3 regions of the Methylomonas koyamae genome follow, and region 1 is predicted to be linked to each of the others. Evidence: riboswitches for the same ligand, from Rfam matches in the RefSeq annotation. Region 1 holds a riboswitch; each other region holds the start of a gene.
What was found. A riboswitch is a leader RNA that binds a small molecule or an ion and turns the genes downstream of it on or off. The one in region 1 is predicted to bind cyclic di-GMP.

Region 1 (6,294 bases):
GGTTTTCCCGCTGAAAACCGATAACCGCAAATTCTATTGCCGCCACGTTAAAACTTTATGACAGCGCTGTTACCATTCGCTTGGACATTGATGCAAATAACTTCCCGGAATTCGAATTGTTCGGAATGACGCGATTACTGTCCCTTCTTTGACAAAGACGACTGCATGGATGCAGAAGGTAGAGCAACGCATGGAGCAGTTGCCGAGGGGCTGGGGGAGATTTTTTATAAATCCCCCTCGATCCCCCTTTTTCAAAGGGGGAAGTTATTTGTAACGAAATCCTTGGGCAGCAGCCCCCCCCTCAAAAAAGCAAAACCAGCCGTCCGAAAACGGCTGGTTTTGCAGGTTTGGAGCCGTCCCTGGCTCCGGCCGGGATTGCCCCGGCTAACTTAAAAATCCAGTTACAGCTGGCCTGCGCCGCCGCCCCAGATGGTCGGTACGCGGCAAGCGTTAGTCGGAGCGAAGGTGGTAGCACCGGTTTTCACAGCGTGGCTGTATGGGCTTACCGGTCTGGCCGCGTCAAAGCTGCCGTTAACCGAAGCGAAGTTGGAAGGTACCGCCAAGAAAGCGCCGTTACCGAAAGTGTGAACGAAACCGTTGTTCAAATCGGCCATCACTGTTGGCGCACCGGCTGATTTGATGATCGCATCGGCCAGGGTTTTCTTGTCGCCGGCCAACGGGGCTGAGGAAGTGTTGTTACGGTATTGGAAGGTGTTTTCCGCCCAATCCTTATATTTGCCTTCGGCTACGTTAGCCAAAGTCGGCGCTACGCCGTCGATTTTGACGAACTCGTAAGCTGCGTTAGCTTTTTCCAAAGACAAAATACCGATAGCCCAACGGTGACCCCAATCGTTGGTAAAGCCGGAAACCGCATCGTTACCGTTTTGCAGGTCGCGCAAGCAGGCATCGACCCGACCGGTAGAAGCGTTGGCGTGAATGATCGCGATGCCATCACCTTCAGCAAAATCGGCGTCCGTAGCGTTTAGCGGAGTTAATGATGAAGCAGCAGCTGTACAACCATCACCCAGGAAGATGATGTTGGATTGAGCCTGGGTACCTGAACCGACTTCACGGCGGCAGGTGTGCAGGAACGGCGCATCAGCTGGCGCCAAATCGGAGATGGTTACGCTACCACCGCCAAAGGCAGAAACCGGAGTAGTTTGAGTCAAGGCCCAAGCGTGCAAGCCTTTGGCGCTGGCGCCATTCCCTACTTTCAACGCATCCCAATCCGCCCACTTACCGGCATGAATAGAAGCGATTTGTGCCGAAGTCAAGCTAGGCATACAGGCTTCACTTCTATCCCCGATCAAGCAAGACGAAGGCAAGTCGTTGGTGGATTTTTGCGCGGCTTGCAGGGTTCTGTACAAATCCCAAGTTACCGGCGCGCCGAAAGTTACAGCGGCAGCAGCCTTAACAGTCAATTTCGAAACATCAGTTGAAGATACATCGGTACTGTCAATGGCATTGTTACCTTTGAACTGAATCGGGTCGACATCGGACAACCCCATATCCGGGATTTGGCTGTTGTTGATGTTGGTGCACTCGATATCCGCTGGAGCAATCAAGCTACCAGCACTTTTTTCGGTACAACCGCTGGAGATATTCAAAAAAGCCAGTGGGGTAGCTTGGGCCACCGGCACCACACCGTTGCCAGATCCGCCGGTGTTGCGTTTGTAGATCAGCAAGTTGGCGTTAGCCGTGCCGGTCGGCAGGTTAGGGTTTTTCACGCCGACCGCACCGGTGTTGTTAGCTTTGCAGTAAATCGCAAATTGTTCGGTGTTGGCAGTGTCTCTGAAACGGTAGACTTGGCTGGCCGGGTCGCAAATGCGGTCGGTCGGATCGACGGCAGTAGAGGTCACTAGCTTGTCGATGAAGGTCGCCGCGGCAGAAGCCCCGGAAATGTACAACACGCGGGTTGTAGCAGGGTCGATAGTCGGGATCGCCGCTTGCGCCGCCGCACCGAACATTGCCGCGGCAATAGCCGCGCCTAAAACTAATTTTTTCATGATCATGTCTCGTGTGGATAAAAACTGGAAAGCGGACGGCGGCCGAACCGCCGCCCGTGAAGCGGCTTACTCGGCAACCGCCCATTTACGGCGGGTCGCACGCAGCATGCCCATCAGGCCGGCGCCGAACATCCAGACTGCGCCCGGCAGCGGCACTTGGCTTACCGGGAATACTTTGTATTCCAGAGTATTGCCGGACAACAGCCATTGGCCAGCGGCTTTGGTTACGTTGGTGCTTTGCGCGTACCAAAAATCGGCTTTTTGGCCGAATGCAACTGCGGCCGCTGAACCGCCGGTAGTGCCCCAGATATCATCAGGCAGATTACCCAAGCCAGTTGCCCATTGACCAGTACCGGCAGGATCTGTGTCAGAAACGAGCTTACTTACGTTCAACGTAGGATCGTTTACCAAACCAACATTGATTTCTTGAGCGTGATTGCTAATTACGGTAGCTACGCCCGCGGCTGTAGCTGTCGCGTCATAAGCTGGTAAAGCGTTGCCTTCTTTTTGAGTAATGAACAATTTCGAAGAACGGCCCACCGCCAAAACGTATTGCACGTTAGATGGGTTGTAGCTCGCCACCGAAGTCAACGCAGTCCAGTTGGCATCGCTGCTCAAATCGCGGTTGACGGTGTATGTCTCGCTGGCAACATTGGCAATCAAATCAGCCAGCGTGATACCCAAATCCAGGCTATAAGTCAGCTTGGAAACGCTGTCGTACGCTTGGAAATACAGTTCGCGGGTCGCATCGGTAGTACCGCTTACACGGATACTCGCGTTAGCCGCACCGGCGCCGGCCAACAGCGCGGCCGCAACCAAAGTTTTTGAGAATTTGTTCATTTTTAGCCTCATGTTTTAAAAAACTATAAATACATAAGGTGACAACCCGGCCATCTTGCCTGGCGGCAACATCCGTGGCTTTCCGTCCCCGCCTCGCGACGGGTTTGGCTTTTACACGCTTCCTAAGTCCTACTTTTGCACCGAAATGGCGCCGCTCTCCCCGCTACCGTTGTTGCTACCGCTGCCTACTCCCTAACCTCTTCCCTCGCCGCTCCGTCTGCGTGCCGTCCCTGATCCCTAGCCGATCCATAAACTCGATGAACCATCGCGCCCTGCGGCGCTGTTCCAGTTGCGGCGAATTATTCCAGTTCAAATCGGCGTTTTTCGTTACGCGTCGGTTACAGTTTGATGAAACGTAATACAAACGTATTACACGGCAGCCTGAATCGGCCGCGCCGCGGATCGCTATGCCGTTGTATCGCTTGGCAAATCGGCTTTTCCGGCTTGGGCCGGCCGCGGTAACGGCATCTGGCGGCAAGGCTTGCCGGCCCAGTTACGCCGCTGTTACAGTGGCGAACTGACAGACCCGGCGCCGGGTCGCCGCAGACCACCAGATCCAAATCCAACCTTTCCGGCATGACTGAAATCGAGCTTTTGCACCAGGCCTTTCATGGCGCGCAGCCGCAAGTCGGCGATTTATCCGACTTGGCCGGCGCGCTGAACCGCTGGTATCTGCAACACAGCCACTGCAATTTCCTGCACCCGTGCCAAATCGACGGCCGCCCGGCCTTGGTCTGCCAGGCCGACTTGAGCCGGACCCATCCGGCGGCCTTCGCCGAATTGCAAGCCATTGCCGAGCGCTATGCGCTGTATCTAAAAGAAGACGCCCGGCGCAGCGCGCAAGGCTGGGCGGACGGCAACCGTCGGCGCGGATTGGGTTTAGTGTTGAGCTTTTGTATCGGCCTCAGCGCAGCCTCGCGCAGCGTCGGCGCCGACGAATTGCAAGCGGTCAAGGTCGTGGCCGGCGGCCGGCAATTGCCAGCGCCGGCGCTGACCGTCCAAGCCGGGGTTGCCGGCAATAGCGGCGACGGCATAATCCGCTTGCGCCAGCGGCGGCCGCCTTCGGCCGCTGAAGTACTGGCCGCTTACAGCCAAAAACAATCCGCCTTGCAAACCGACTCGGTAGCGGCGGCCGACATCGCCCAGTTTTTAAATCAGGTCTACCGGAAAAAATCAGGCGACCCGGCTGCACTGAGCGCCGATCTGCAAACCATCGCCGAGTATTTTTCGCGTTATCCCGAGGCCGTGGCGCTGATCGAACAATTGCGCGGCCAAAAAATCGAGCTGAATTACCAATCCGGCACCTGGCAAACCGTGGCTTTTGGCAACCAATTCGGCATTGCCAGCGTCACCATCCATTTCGATACCCGCCTCGGCGCGCAATTGCTCGGCGATCCCGGCTGCGAGGCGACGCCGGCCTGTAGCATCGCCCCGGCCGACGCCTTGTTGCACGAATTGCTGCACGCCAAACTGATGCTGCTGGATAGCGAACATTTCATCGCCGGCGGCGGTCTGGCGCCGGGGCTGTACCCGTTCGAGCACGAGCACGAAGTCATCGTCGCCGAAAACCAATTGTTCCAAGCCATGAATCGAAGCGACGGCCGGGCGCGGCCGATCCGCCACCGCCACAGCGGCGAATTGCTGCAAGTCTCCTGCCCGGCCTGCATTCCGGTTAAGCAAGTTGCATCGGGCGAATTAAGCCTGTAAAACTAGCTAAAATCGTGAACCCCATAACAAAAATAACGAGTGCAGGAGGTAGTTTATGCCGCAAATATCCAGCCGGTCCGGTGCCGATAAATGGCGTTTCGCCCAATTGGGCGGTTTCGATCAAGTCGAGTTGAAGCGGACCAGCGATTTGCTGGCGCTGCCGGAATTGGACCAGAAACTGTGGGCGGCGCTGAGTTGCCCGACCCACGGCTTGTTTTTCGATCAAAACACCCTGGATTTGCTCGACAGCGACCACGACGGCCGGATTCGGGCGCACGAGGTGACCGCGGCGGTCAGTTGGGCCTGCCGGGTGCTGAAAAATCCCGCCGATCTGGTGCAACAAAAACCGGTACTGCCGTTGGCGGCGATTAACGACCAAGACCCGGAAGGCAAACAATTGCTGGCCTCGGCCAAGGAAATCCTGAAAAACCTGGGCAAGGCCGATGCTACGGAAATCGGCAGCGACGATCTGGCCGACATGGCCAAAATATTCGCCGACACCCGCTTCAACGGCGACGGCGTGATCCCGGCCAAAGCCGCGGCCGACGCCGCCGGCAGCGAATTGATCGAGCAGATCATGGCCTGTTGCGGCGAAGTGGCCGACCGCTGCGGCGATCCGGGTATAAATCTGGAAAAGATCGAATTGTTTTTTAAAGATGCCGCCAGTTACCACGAGTGGTGGCAGCACTGCGCTGCCGAAGCCTTGCGCATCCGCAAACAAATCGCCGACACCGAGGCTGCGGCAGCCTTGTTGGACAAGCTGAAACCGAAAATCGACGATTTTTTCACCCGCTGCCAACTGGCCGAGTTCGACGCCGGCGCCGCTGCATTGTTGAATCCGGCTGATAGCCGCTACGAACAACTGGCCGGCACCGATCTGTCCGCCGCCAACGCCGAACTGGCGCAACTGCCGCTAGCCGCAATCGCTGCCGGCGCCGCGCTGCCGTTGAGCGCCGGCTTGAATCCGGCCTGGCGCGAGGCGGTCGGCCAGTTCAAAACCCAAATCGTGCAGCCGCTGCTCGGCGAACTCGAGAGTTTGAGCTATGCGCAATGGCAGGACGTCAGCGGCCTGTTTGCCGATTACCAGGCTTGGTTGCAACAAAAGCCGACTACGGTCGTCGATAGTTTGGGGCCGGAGCGGATCAAATTCTTGCTGGAAAGCGGCGCCCAAGCGACGCTGGCCGCGCTGGTGGAACAAGACCTGGCGCTCAAAGCCGAAGCCGAGGCCATCGATTCGGTGGTGCGCTTGCAGCATTACTACCGCGACCTGTATACGCTGCTGAACAATTTCGTTTCGTTCCGCGACTTTTATTGCCCGCAACCGCATGCCATTTTCCAGGCCGGCACGCTTTATCTGGACGGCAGAAGCTGCCAGTTGTGCGTCAAAGTCGAGGACATCGGCCAACACAGCAAACTGGCCGAATTGAGCAAAATCTTCCTGGCCTACTGCGAATGCCGCCGCGCCGGCGAAAACGGGAGCCTGACCATCGTCGCCGCCTTCACCGACGGCGACAGCGACAATCTGCGCGTCGGCCGCAACGGCGTGTTTTACGACCGCAACGGCCTGGATTGGGACGCGACCATCGTCAAAATCATCGAAAACCCGATCAGCATCCACGAAGCCTTCTGGGCGCCGTATAAACGAGTCGGCCGGATGGTCAACGAACAACTGGAAAAGTCGGCCTCGGCCCGCGACAAAGCCGCGCACGAAGGCGCGTTTAAAGATGTCGCCGAAGCCGGA
Region 2 (6,294 bases), 1.9 Mb from region 1:
CGAAATTGCCTGGCGCCGGCGCCAGCCGGCGATTGCCGCGTTCGCCGCAACCATCGTCGGCAAACAACTGGGTGCGGCGCTGCCGCCCCAGCTAATCGATCTGGAGCTGGACGGCTACCGGCTGGTCGGCAAATTGGGGCGCCTATACCAAAACGGCGGGCTGGTTTACCGCTTCGGCCGCTTGAAAGGCCGCGACTTTTTCGGCGCTTGGTTGCAGCACCTGATCGCCAACCAACTGGCGCCGCAAACCACCCACTTGCTGTGCCTGGACGCGGATTTGCGTTTTCCGGCCCAGTCCAGCCCCGGCGCCTTGCCGCAACTACTGGAGATTTTCCAGCGCGGCCAACAACGACCAGATGCATTTTTTACCGAAGCGGCACTGGATTTCGTGCAGCAAAAAAATCTCGACACGGCTCCGGCGGTAGTGGCCAGACACCTAATGGAAGACATCGAAAAAGGTTACGAAGCCGAAATCGGCCAACTGTTTGCCTACCGCGACCTCGAAGAATTGTTCGGCGACGAATTCCGCGGATTCTGCCGGGAATGGCTGGAACCGGCCTGGAGGGCGGCGCATGGCAATTAAGGCCTTCGACGCGGTCGGCGGTGCGCTGGAAACCGGCATCAACTTGATCGAAGCCAGTGCCGGCACCGGCAAGACTTACACCATCGCGATGCTGGTACTGCGCTTTGTCGTCGAACGCGAACTCGACATCAAGCAACTGCTGGTCGTCACCTTCACCAAAGCCGCCAGCGAAGAACTGAAGGAGCGTATTCGCGCCCGCCTGGCCGAAGCCCGGCGCATCCTGCTGAATCCGGCGGCGGGCGACGATCCGGCCGTCACCGGCTGGCTCGGCTGGCTCGGCGGGCTGGCCCTGGACCAAAACCTTATCCGCCAACGCCTGGAGCTGGCGCTGCTCGATATCGACCAGGCGGCAATCTTCACGATCCACGGCTTCTGCCAGCGGGTGTTGGCGGAACACGCGTTGGAAAGCGGCCAGTTGTTCGATTGCGAATTGAGCGGCGATGTGGCCGAATTGAAATTGCAGTGCGCCGACGACTTTTGGCGCCGGCAAATCTACCAACGCCCGCCCTGGCAAGCGGCGTTACTCACCCAAACCTATCCGACGCCCGATGCGTTGCTGCAGAGCGTGCTCCGTATCGATCTGCAGCAAAACGCTTATCCGCAGGACACCGACCTCGAGGCCGAACTGGCGGCGTTGCCGAGCTTGCGCGCAGAGGCTGCCGCAGCTTTGCCGGCGGCTGCCGCAACCTTGAATAACGCGTTCGCCAACGGCTGTTTTACTCCAAGTTTCGCTAACGGGTTTTCCGCTCGGGTCGAGGCCCTGGCCGCTTGGCTGCACGACCCGGACCACGATTTGCCGGATTTCGACTGCCTGAATCCGGCCACGCTGTTGGCCGGCCTGAACGGCAATAAATTCCGCGCCGGCAAAACCAAGCCGCTGTCTGCCGAACAACAAAAGCAACAATACCTGGACAGTCTGAACATCGATTGCGCGCCGTTTCAAGCGCTGGCCGACGCGGTGCGGCGGCTGCCGGTCGCGTTTCGCGCCGCACTTCTGGCCAGCTTGCGCGTCGAGCTGGACCGGCGCCTGCTGCGGGAAAACGTGCTGTCCTTCGACGATTTGATTACCCGGCTGGCGGCCGCGCTAGACGGCGACAACGGCGCCTTGTTGGCGACGGAATTGCGCTTGCGTTTCCGGGCGGCGTTGATCGACGAATTTCAGGACACCGACGCCAAGCAATGGCGCATTTTTTCCGGCGTGTTTGCCAGTGCGGAACATTACCTATATCTGATCGGCGATCCGAAGCAGGCGATTTACAAATTCCGCGGCGCCGATATTTTTTCCTACTTCGCCGCCCAACAACGCGCCGACCGGCGCTACACCTTACTGCACAACTGGCGCTCGCATCCGCATCTGGTGCAGGCCGTGAACCGCTTATTCCGCCGCGAAAAACCGTTCTTGTTCGATGCCTTGGATTTCACGCCGGTCAAGGCCGGCCGCCAACCCGGCGACGGCAGCATTGCCGGCGGCGCGCCGCTGGTCTTGTGGCAGCTCGACAAGAATCCCGGCAAGCAGGAACATTGGACCGCGCGCAAAGGCGGCTCTGGCGAAGTCTCGGCGCGGGTGCTGCAGGCCGTGGTCGGCGAAATCCGCCAGTTGCTGGCGGCAGGCCGCATCGCCGAAAAGCACGGTAACGAGCGGTCGGTGCAAGCTCGGGACATCGCGGTTCTGGTCCGCAGCAATGCCGTTGCCGCCGACTACCAGCAGGCGCTGCTGCAAGCCGGCATACCGGCCGTATTGAACAGCAAGCAATCGGTGTTCGCCTCGGCGCAAGCCTTCGAGTTGTACTACGTGTTGAGCGCAGTGGCCGCCGCCGGCCAGGTTAACGTGTTGAAACAGGCTTTGGCGACGCCGTGGTTCGGCTTGGACGGCCAACAACTGTACCGGCTGAGCCGCGACGAAGCGGAGCTGGACGCGTGGGTGTCGCGTTTTCAGGACTATCTGCAGTGCTGGCGCAACCAGGGCCTGCTGGCGATGGTGCAACAACTGCTGCGGCGGGAACGGGTCGAACAGCACCTGTCGGCGCAAACCCAAGCGGAACGGGTGTTGACCAATATCCACCATTTGGCCGAACGCTTGCAGCAGGCGGCCATCGACGAGCATCTGGCGATCAACAAGACGCTGGACTGGCTGCGGCGGGCGATCCAGCAATCGGCCCAAGACAGCAGCGAAGACCGCCAATTGCGGCTGGAAAGCGACGAGGATGCGGTCAAGATCGTCACGCTGCACAGCTCCAAGGGCCTGGAATATCCGCTGGTGTTCTGCCCCGACCTGTGGCGGCGCAGCGACCGCTTGAAAACCGAAACCGCCTTGGTGCAATGCCACGAACACGGGGCGATGGTCGCCGATTTGGGCTCGGCACAATTCGGCGAACGCCGCGAACAAGCCTTGTTCGAAGAATTGGCCGAGGATTTGCGCTTGTTTTACGTGGCGCTAACCCGAGCCAAGTACCGCTGCTACCTGAATTGGGCCGACGTCCGTACCAAGGAACGGGCCAACGATTCGGCGATGGCTTATTTATTCGAATTTGCCGACTGCGATTTCGCCGGCCAGCAGCGTGTGCTGCAAGCGCTGGCTACCGCCGAACCGGATTTATTCGAGTATCGCCTGCTGTCGGCCGTAGCGGCCGGCGAGCCGGCCGAATTGTCCGGCGTGCGCCGCGATCCGGAATTGCCGTTGGCCTACCGCAGCCAAACGCGCAGCTTGCACAGCATCTGGCAGATGAGCAGCTACACCGCGCTGGCCGCGCTGAGCCTGGACCAGGCGCCGGAGCTGCCGGCCGATAAAGCCGAAGAAAGCCACGACCGGCCGGCCGCCGACGAGGCTCTGCCGCGCGGTGCCCACACCGGCAACGTGATCCACAGCCTGTTGGAAACCGTCGCCTTTGCCGATTTGGCCGCAGGCCGCGACATCGGCCGCGCCAGCGCCCAAGCCTGCCTGCGCTACGGTCTGAAGCTGGCGCAACCGCAAATTTTGAGTGAAGTGCTGTACCGCGTAGCCGCCACGCCGCTGGAAGACGATGCCGGGTTTTGCCTGAAACATCTGGACCCGGCGCAGTGCATCAAGGAAATGCCGTTTTACTTGTCCATGCCGGGTAGGGTGGACACCGCCCGCATCAACCAAGTCCTGGCCGCCTGTCCGGCCTACCAGGCGCTGGATGCCAAGCAAATCAGCGGCTATCTGACCGGCTTTATCGATCTGGTCTGTTGTTACGGCGGCCGCTACTACATCATGGATTACAAAACCAATGCCTTGGCCGACTACGCGCCGTCGAGCCTGCTGCAGGCCATGCGCGAACACAATTACGGCCTGCAATATTGGCTGTACAGCCTGGTCTTGCACGAATACCTGGGCCAACGCCTGCCGGATTACGATTACGCCGCGCATTTCGGCGGCGTCAAATACCTGTTCGTACGCGGCATGCATCCCGACCGCCCGGCCAGCGGCGTGTTCGCCGACCGCCCGGAACCAGACCTGCTCGCCGAGTTGGCCGAGGTGTTTTTTCGAGCCTAAATAGCCCCTTCCCACTGCGCAGAGGGCGTTAGCGTCTTCATTGTCACCTGCGGTTAGCGCGCGGCGAATGTCCCTATCCGGTACGATCCGGTGCCGCCGACCGCTGCCGAAATATGTTAAATCACCGAAACCGATATCGGGATTTGCCGCCATCGAAAATAAAGGTGTTTTCTTACAAGCGCTTATCGACGGCGATTTAATTTCCAATTGGGTTATATCGCCGGTTTTTGGTTACCGCTTCTTGCCGGTGGCCGCCGCCGCGGACTCCGGCCGCAACCGGCGGCCGCCAATCCAATGCCCCTGCCAACATCTTGTCTGCCTGTCGCCAACCCACTGCCGCTGCGCCTCGCAACCGCTCGGCGGCGGCAGTCGTGCGATTTTCCGTGCCCTTTGTCCGGACTGCATGCAACTGGCACACAATCTGCAAATTCGACCGCAGTGACCGTAACGCATCCCGGCCGGCAATTGCGCCCGGATCGGCGCGTTAGCGGGCAGCGCAGACAGCAAGGAATGCGCCGTTCGGATGCGATCCGTTACGGCCTCAAGGAAGAGACGCTTCGCCACATCCGCCGCAAGACGGAGCCGGAAAGCCGCGGGTCTTGCTATGCCGAGACAGCCGGGCCGCCTCTCGAACGAGAGCCATCGGCGGCTTGAATCCGCCAATTGTATCTTTCAATTTAAGGAAAAAATTATGCAACAGACTGGATCGAAATCGCTGCGGCTACGCTGCTTCCTGGCCGCCGCCGCGCTGGCATTGGCGAACGCGGCAAACGCCGGCACCTTGAACGGCGGCGTGTTCAACATTTCCTTCGACCATCCGGACGATTTGTTGTCCGGCTTGACCCTGGGCGACGGCGCGCTCACCGGTTATTACGTCGCCAATTATTTCGACAAACCGGTGGCCGACACCATGGACGCGTCGCAGATGGTAACTGTGCCGACCGGCAGCTACCCGGCGCCGGCCACGCTGTCGTTCGAGATCAACCCGTCCAGTTTGGCCGGCACCGGCATTCCGTTCGGCAGCGGCGGCCGTAACAACAAAGCCACCACGCTGGCCTGGGACAGCAGCCAGGATGCGTTGGCCAATGCTTCCAGCTTTACTGCCAGCGGCGTCGCCGGCTTGAACGGCGTGGTAATGACCCGCGGCAGCTTCACCGGTACCTTGCTGTCCGGCGATTACCAATTCGGCTACGTCGCGGCGCGCAACAACGGCGTCAATAGTGGCTGGGCTTTGACCAACAACGTCAGCTTTGCCTCCACCACTTTCGATACCCGCAACATTAGCGTGACGACCGACGGCGACAAACTGCTGTTTACCGGCGAACTGTGGTGGTCCGCCAGTACCAGCGCCTTTCTGTTCGGCGGCGACGGCCTCAGCCAAGCCGGCCGTGCCGGTAGTTTCAGCCTGGTTTCGCCGGCTCCGGCCGCGGTTCCGGTGCCGGCTGCGGCTTGGTTGTTCGGCAGCGGGTTATTTGGCGTCATGGCAGCCGTTAGTCGCAAACGCGCGGCCCTTTCCGCTTGAGCCGGCTAACGCACCCGGGCTAGTGCGTCCGGGTGCGTTTTTACAGACTTCGTAAGCTTATTCCACCCGCGAACATGATGAACATCCAGTTAGTTAGATTATTAACCTCCCGTTTAAGCGCAGGCGCGCTGCTGGCGGCGGCAATCTCGGCGCCGGCCGCGGCCGCCACAGTCTCCGGCGGCGCGATGACCGTAAATTTCGACCGCAACGCGCTGGCGGCAGCCATCGCGATCGACGAAACTCCGGCTCCGGCCATGTACTTGGAGGAGTTTTTCGACGCGCCGGCGTCGCGTAGCCGCAGCTATAACCAGATTCTGGAAGACCACTTGGTGCCGGGAGTCAGCGAAATCCCCGCCAACGGATTGGCTTTGGCCGTCAACCCCGGCCAGGTCGCCAATTTGACCGGCCGCCGCAGCAAACCGACCACCCTCGATTTCGACCCGGCCAACTTCGCGGCTTCCGTCAGCGGCGCGATCGGCTTGGCCGGCGTGTTCCGCTTCCGCGTCGATACCGGTACCGACTTCAACCGCATATTGTCCGGCGATTACACGTTGGAATACGATGCCGCCAATATCGACGCCGTCAGCGGCCGCTCGGGTTGGAGCTTGTATAACCATGTTTCCTTCCGCGCCGAATCCTTTAATTTGTTTAATGTCGTGATGGGGCTCGATTCGG
Region 3 (6,294 bases), 2.1 Mb from region 1:
AACCTACACTCCGCCAACGTCAACCGCCGCAAACGGCTTCTGGTGCGGATACCGGCTGCGGCAGCCGCCAGCCTGTTGTTGCTGGCCGGAGTGCTGCAGTCGGATTGGTGGCAAAACCGACAGGCCGATTACCATACCGTCGCCGGCGAACAACGCCGGATTGCGCTGGCGGACGACTCGACAGTGGTATTGAATACCGATACAGCGCTGAAGGTATCGTTGCAGGCGAACCAGCGCCGCGTCGAATTATTGCGCGGGGAAGCCTACTTCCAAGTCGCACACGCCGCGGAACGCCCTTTTTGGGTAATCGCCGGCGATACCCGCGCCAAAGTGACCGGCACAGAATTCGCCGTTAAACGGGCCGCCGCGGAAGTCAGCATCAGCGTGGCCGAGGGGCGAGTGGAAACCAGCACGGTCCGCAATACCGATCCGATTTTGGCCTTGGCGCCGGGCCAGACCGCCGTTTACCGCGACGGCCGGGCCGCCGGCCTGGAACCGGTCGATTTGAGCCGCAGCCTGGCTTGGCAGCAGGGGCGCATCGTATTCGTACAAACGCCGTTGGCCGAAGCGGTCGAAGAGCTGAACCGTTACCGCGGCGACAAGCTGGTGTTGACCGATCCGGCGCTAGCCCGGCGGCCGATCACCGCGGTATTCGCCGTCGACCGTCCGGATGACGCCGTTTCGGCACTGGAACAAACACTGAATGTCCGCGCCCGCCGGCTGGCCGGTTTTTGGGTGTTGCTGGGCTGACGCCGGGCACGCATATGCCCCAGATTCCCGGGCATAATCCGGCAGGCCCGCTTACAGCTGCGCCGCCCGGAGACCGAACAACGGCCTGGCATCACTTGTTATTGCCGGCATTGCTGGCTCTGCCGGCTTACGACGCAGTGGCCGGCAGCGTGCTCGACGTTGACTTCGCCTGCCATATCGCGGCCCAGGCTTTGGATCGGGCGCTGGTCGAATTCTCGCTGCAATCCGGACTGCAGATCGTTGCTGACGGCCAACTGACGGCGGGCCTGAATTCGTCCGGCGCCAGCGGCCGGCTGAAGCCGAGCCAAGCATTGGCAAAAATTCTGGCCGGCAGCGGTCTTGGTTTTACGATTAACGCCGACAACAGCGTTCTGCTGCATCATGCGGCAACCGCCGCGACTGGGGATGCCAGCCTTCCCGACTTCACCGTGGTCGGCAGGCGCACCGTGCCGCCGGGCAATCCGGCGAATCAGGATTACCGGCTGCAGAATTCCGTTACCGCCACTAAAACCGACACTGCGCTGATGGAAACGCCGTTTTCGGTAGCGGGCGTTACCCGGCAGGTCTTGCTCGACCGCCAAGCCGTTCGCCTCGACCAGGCGCTGCAACTGGTTGCCGGCGTGTTGCCGGAGGCGTCGAGCGCCTTGCTGCGCGACAGCTATACCATGCGCGGTTTCAGCACCGGTAACGGCATTTTGGCCTACCGCGACGGCAGCCCGTTCCCACAAGCCTATTCCAACGGTTTTTCCAGCAAACGCGACCCGGCCAATCTGGAGCGGCTGGAAGTACTGAAAGGCCCCGGCTCGATCCTGTTCGGCCGCGCCGAACCCGGCGGCATCGTCAACATGGTCACCAAGCAGCCTTCGGCCAAGCCGTATTACGCTGTGCAGCAGCAGTTCGGTTCGTTCGACTATTACCGGACCAGCCTCGACGCCACCGGTCCGGCCGCTAGCAGCGGCAATGTGCTCTACCGTTTCAACGCCGCTTACGAAAATGCTGGCTCGTTTACCGACTTCGTCGCCAGCGACCGCTTGTTTGTCGCTCCGGTGTTGAAATGGCAACCGAACTCGCGCAGCCAGTTCACTGCGGAATTCGAATATCAGAGGTTCGACGAATCGCCCGGAGCGGCAATTCCGCCGCTAGGCAATCGCCCGGCCGCGGTAGCCCGCAGCCGTAACACCGACGAGCCGGATTTCCTGGCCAATCGCGGCTACCGGATGTTGGCCGGCTTTAATTGGTCGCACGAATTCAACGATTTTTGGCAACTATCGCAACGTTTTTACTACCACTCGATTCGCGCGGAGATCGAAAATTCCTTTTTTACCGGTCCGGCCGATGCCGCCGGCAATATCCAGCGCGGCCTCGGTCGGCAGCAGCCCCGTTCGGACAATTTCTTTACCTCGCTGCAGCTAACCGGCCGCGTCGCCGCGGCGGGGCTGAAACATACGCTACTGTTAGGCGGCGATTACTACCGCGCCGACGATAGCGATCCGTTCGACGTGCGTTTTTTACCGGGCAGCTTCAACGTCTTCGCTCCGGTCTATAGCCCTATCGGCTTCGACGGCATCGATTCCGCCCGCCGAACCTTTTTTGCCGTCGACACCAGCACGTCCTGGTTCGGTTTGTACCTGCAGGACCAGATCGAAATGCCTTACCGGGTGTTTGTTTTGGGCGGTTTGCGTTTCGATCAAGCCAACCAGTTAGACCGCTTGCTGAACTCGATCGCAGGCGACGAACACCGAGTCAGTCCGCGCGGCGGCCTGTTGTGGCGGGCGTTGCCCGAATTGTCGCTTTATGCCAATTACAGCGAGAATTTCGGCGCTCAGAACGGCCGCAACGGCGCCGGCGAGATGTTGCCGGCGCAAACCGCGCAGCAATGGGAGCTGGGAGCCAAGACCGAGTTGGCAAACGGCAAATTTTTCGCCAGCGCCGCTTATTTCGATCTGAGCAAACAGCATGCGGCCGTGTCGGACCCGGTCAATCCGCAACTGTCGACGGCCATCGGCGCGGCGCAAAGTCGCGGCGCGGAACTGGAAATCAGCGGCGAACCGTTACCGGGCTGGCGCATCGTCGGCGGTTACAGCTATTTGATGTTTGCCGAAATCGTTCGCGATACCGGCGGCAGCAACGGCAGCGGCGACCAGGGCCACCGGCTGCCCAACGCTCCGCGCCACTCGGGCAGCCTGTTTACCAGCTTCGAATTCCAGAGCGGCCCGTTCGCACATTTGAAACTGGGCGCCGGCTGTAATGCCGTCGGCCAGCGCCAAGGCAATCAAGCCAACGACTACCAGGTTCCCGGGTATGTGTCGGCCAACGTGATGGCGGCCTATTCGCTGAAACTCGGCCATAGCAAGCTGACCGCGCAACTGAATGTCGAGAACGCGTTCGACAAGTATTATTTCGTCGGCAGCAACACCGGCTACGATATTTTCTTCGGCGCGCCGCGCACGTTTCTCGGCGCATTCCGCGTCGAGTATTGACCCCGCCTTCGCTAACCCCGCAATACGCCGTCCGATACATTCCTAAGTTCCGGATCAATCGACAGCCGCTCGCCGGCACAAACGCTTTGTAAAAAAAAATTTTGGGACTTTCCCGGTCGCCGTCGTCCTTAACGATGACGGCCAGCTACAGGCCGTTTCGGGATAAGCGCGCAATCCGCTGCCGACCGTTCGGCAATTTAGCGGCGTTAGGCGCTTAACCCGCGTCACGGACGACGGCAAAGCCACACCCGCCGCGAGACGGGGCCGGAAAGCCATGGGGTCTGTTTCAGACAGCCCGGTTGCCGCTCGGACGACCGAGGACGAGGCCGATAGCCGGAAGGCTATCGATACCGCAATCCCAACATCAAGGCATACAAACTATGACTATCTCTAAAGCGCAATCGAATCCGCGGCATCGCTTCGGTGCCGCAGCGGGTTCGGGTTTCGACAGAAAAATCCCGTTAGCGCTGTTACTGGGCGCCATATCGTCGACGCCGGCCACGGCGCACATCATCCCGGTCAATTTCGGCACCTTCGATGGCGCCTCGGCCGTGGCGCCGATTTCGTTGAACAGCGGGGCGGTCGGCAACTACGGCTGGGCCGACGGCGCCGACGCCGATTGGGCCGACACCCATAAACTGGCGGCGTTTGCGTTTACCTTGACCGGCCGCGCCAATGTCCTGCTGCAGTTCGATAAGAAAGCGAATGCGTTCGGCATTAACGGCATGGTTCCCGGCTTTTCTCTCTACTTGGGCTCGCCCCACTCGGGTGCCGTCGGTTCCGACCACGACTATTCGGTGGGGTCGGAATTGCTCAGGGTCGCCGATTGCGTCGCGACACCGGGCTGCACGGCGACGGAAGGTTCCTTCAGATCGCTAACCAGTTGGAATATCACCAACGACCCCGATCCCGGCGCCGCATCGCCCAGCCGTTTCGAATACATAGGCAGCGCCTACGACGGTAGCCAGACCTTGCCGGCCGCCAATTCGCCGTTAGCGGACGGCAACGCCTACCCGATTCCCGGCGGCGACGGCTTGCAAGACGGATCGGTATCCAAGTTGTTCAGCAATCTGGCACCCGGCAGTTACACGGTATTTGTCGGCGGCGCGGTCTATACCAGCCAGGCCAACAATGCCAACCGAGGCGTATTGGGCAGCTTCAGCCTGACGCCGGCCGCGGTACCGGTGCCGGGTGCGGTCTGGCTGTTCGGCAGCGCGCTGGCATTGTTTGGCGCCGCTAAAAAACGCAAAGCGCGGCCGCTCTAACAGGCTACTCGGCTAGTCGCTATGTCCGCTCACGCCGGACCGGCATTACTCGATTAAAAATCTTTAAAGGAATTACACATGAGTTCTCCAACATTACCCGCTTCCGTCCTGAAACTGCGCGCCGCACTGGCCTTGGCCGTATGCGGCTGTCTGGCCGCCCCGGCCCACGCCGCCGACTATGGTTTTACCGACCTCGGCACCGCCGGCGGTCCGTATTCATCTGCCAACGCGATCAATAACGCTAACCAAACCACCGGCATCAACAGCCTGGGCACGCCCAGCGAAGACCAGGGTTGGGTTCTTTCGCGCTGGAACGGCGCCACGCTGAACCTGATCTCCGATCCGGGCCGTTTCAACGGTGGTTGGGCCATCAACTCGGCCGGAACCATAGCCGGCGGCTCGTCTCGTGCCTTCGTCGGCTATATCCACGCGGCAGTCTGGAACGGCAGCACCCGAACCGATTTGAACGATTTGGGCGGTGCGACCGACCCGAACGATAGACGTTGGAGTATAGCTACCGGCATCAACGACGCCGGCCAAGTGATCGGTACTTCGGTTACTGCCGACGAAAGCGCCACCAAAGCGGTATCGTGGAACAACAGCGTCAATCCCACCGTGTTGGCAACACTGGGCGGCGCTTCTAGCGAAGGCAACGGCATCAACAATGCCGGGCAAGCTGTCGGCAGCAGCTATCTCGACGGCGACGAATTCCGCCACGCGGCAGTCTGGAATCTGAACAACGCCGGCGTTGCCGATCTCGGTACCTTGGGCGGTAGCGAGAGCAATGCGTTGGCGATCAACAATGCCGGCCAAATCGTGGGTTGGAGCGACCTCACCGGCGATGCCGAACGCCATGCCGCACTTTGGAGCGCTGGCAGCGCAATCGATTTGGGTACCTTGGGCGGTTTGGAAAGCCGGGCGCTGGCGATCAACGATGGCGGCGCAATCGTCGGTTGGAGCAATTTGGCCGATGGCAGCCAACGTGCCACGGTATGGAGCGGAGGTACAGCCATCGACCTGAATAGCTTGCTGGAGCCGAGCGTGGCGGCAGCGGGTTGGATTTTGACCGAGGCGACCGGCATCAACAGCCAAGGCTGGATCGTCGGCAACGCCAAAAACAGCCTGCTGGGCATTACTGAAGGCCATGCCTACCTTCTGGCGCCAACCGCAGTGCCGCTGCCGGGCGCGGTCTGGTTGTTCGGGTCGGTGCTGGCGGGCTTTGCCGGCGCGGCGCGGCGCAAGCCCGCCAACGTCTGAGCGCCGCTTGGTGTCGGCCGTCCGGCATAGGCTGACGGCCGGACGTTTGATCGCCGCGGCGGAGTCGGTGAAAGGCGCCGCCGCATTTACTTGGCCATTTAACCGGTCAGGCATAGATCGGCATTTTTAGCAGGATTTCATATGAACAAACTTTTTTACGCTTTATTGGCCGCTGCCGGGTTGGTGGCGTTTGCCCCGCCGGCAACGGCCCACATCAGTTACGGCGATTTGGGCAGTCTTAGCGCCGTCGGCGATTCTGCTACCATGAGCAGGGGCCGGTTTTCGCGTTTCGGCTGGATCGCGGGGACCGGCGACAGCTTGGGCGACAGCCATGCGCTTGCCAGCGCCACCGGCTTTTTCAAGTTCAATCTGGCTCAGGCCGCCAACGTCCAAATCAGCGTAACCGCCGCCTCGGCCCAAATGAACCCGGCGTTCAGCGTCTACGCCGGTCTGTTGCCTGGCCATTCGCACGATTACGACGGCCACGATCCCTTGGCGAGTTACGACGATAATCTGTTGTATACGGCTTCGGCGCACGACCG

Region 2: it holds a riboswitch for cyclic di-GMP, as region 1 does, so the genes downstream of both, MKFW12EY_RS01660 (hypothetical protein) here and MKFW12EY_RS10330 (PEP-CTERM sorting domain-containing protein) in region 1, are expected to answer to the same signal.
Region 3: it holds a riboswitch for cyclic di-GMP, as region 1 does, so the genes downstream of both, MKFW12EY_RS22955 (hypothetical protein) here and MKFW12EY_RS10330 (PEP-CTERM sorting domain-containing protein) in region 1, are expected to answer to the same signal.

What each region holds. Positions count from the first base shown of each region.
Region 1 is NZ_AP019777.1:2,225,422-2,231,715, reverse strand. It holds gene MKFW12EY_RS10335 (hypothetical protein) at 402-2,006, opposite strand; gene MKFW12EY_RS10330 (PEP-CTERM sorting domain-containing protein) at 2,073-2,807, opposite strand; cyclic di-GMP riboswitch class I at 2,884-2,965, opposite strand; gene MKFW12EY_RS10325 (hypothetical protein) at 3,423-4,553, shown strand; gene MKFW12EY_RS10320 (hypothetical protein) at 4,609-6,294, shown strand, end outside.
Region 2 is NZ_AP019777.1:347,932-354,225, forward strand. It holds gene recC (exodeoxyribonuclease V subunit gamma) at 1-583, shown strand, start outside; gene recB (exodeoxyribonuclease V subunit beta) at 573-4,097, shown strand; cyclic di-GMP riboswitch class I at 4,647-4,726, shown strand; gene MKFW12EY_RS01660 (hypothetical protein) at 4,789-5,619, shown strand; gene MKFW12EY_RS01665 (hypothetical protein) at 5,694-6,294, shown strand, end outside.
Region 3 is NZ_AP019777.1:118,438-124,731, forward strand. It holds gene MKFW12EY_RS00560 (FecR family protein) at 1-750, shown strand, start outside; gene MKFW12EY_RS00565 (TonB-dependent siderophore receptor) at 765-3,230, shown strand; cyclic di-GMP riboswitch class I at 3,462-3,537, shown strand; gene MKFW12EY_RS22955 (hypothetical protein) at 3,611-4,495, shown strand; gene MKFW12EY_RS00575 (hypothetical protein) at 4,574-5,752, shown strand; gene MKFW12EY_RS00580 (hypothetical protein) at 5,894-6,294, shown strand, end outside.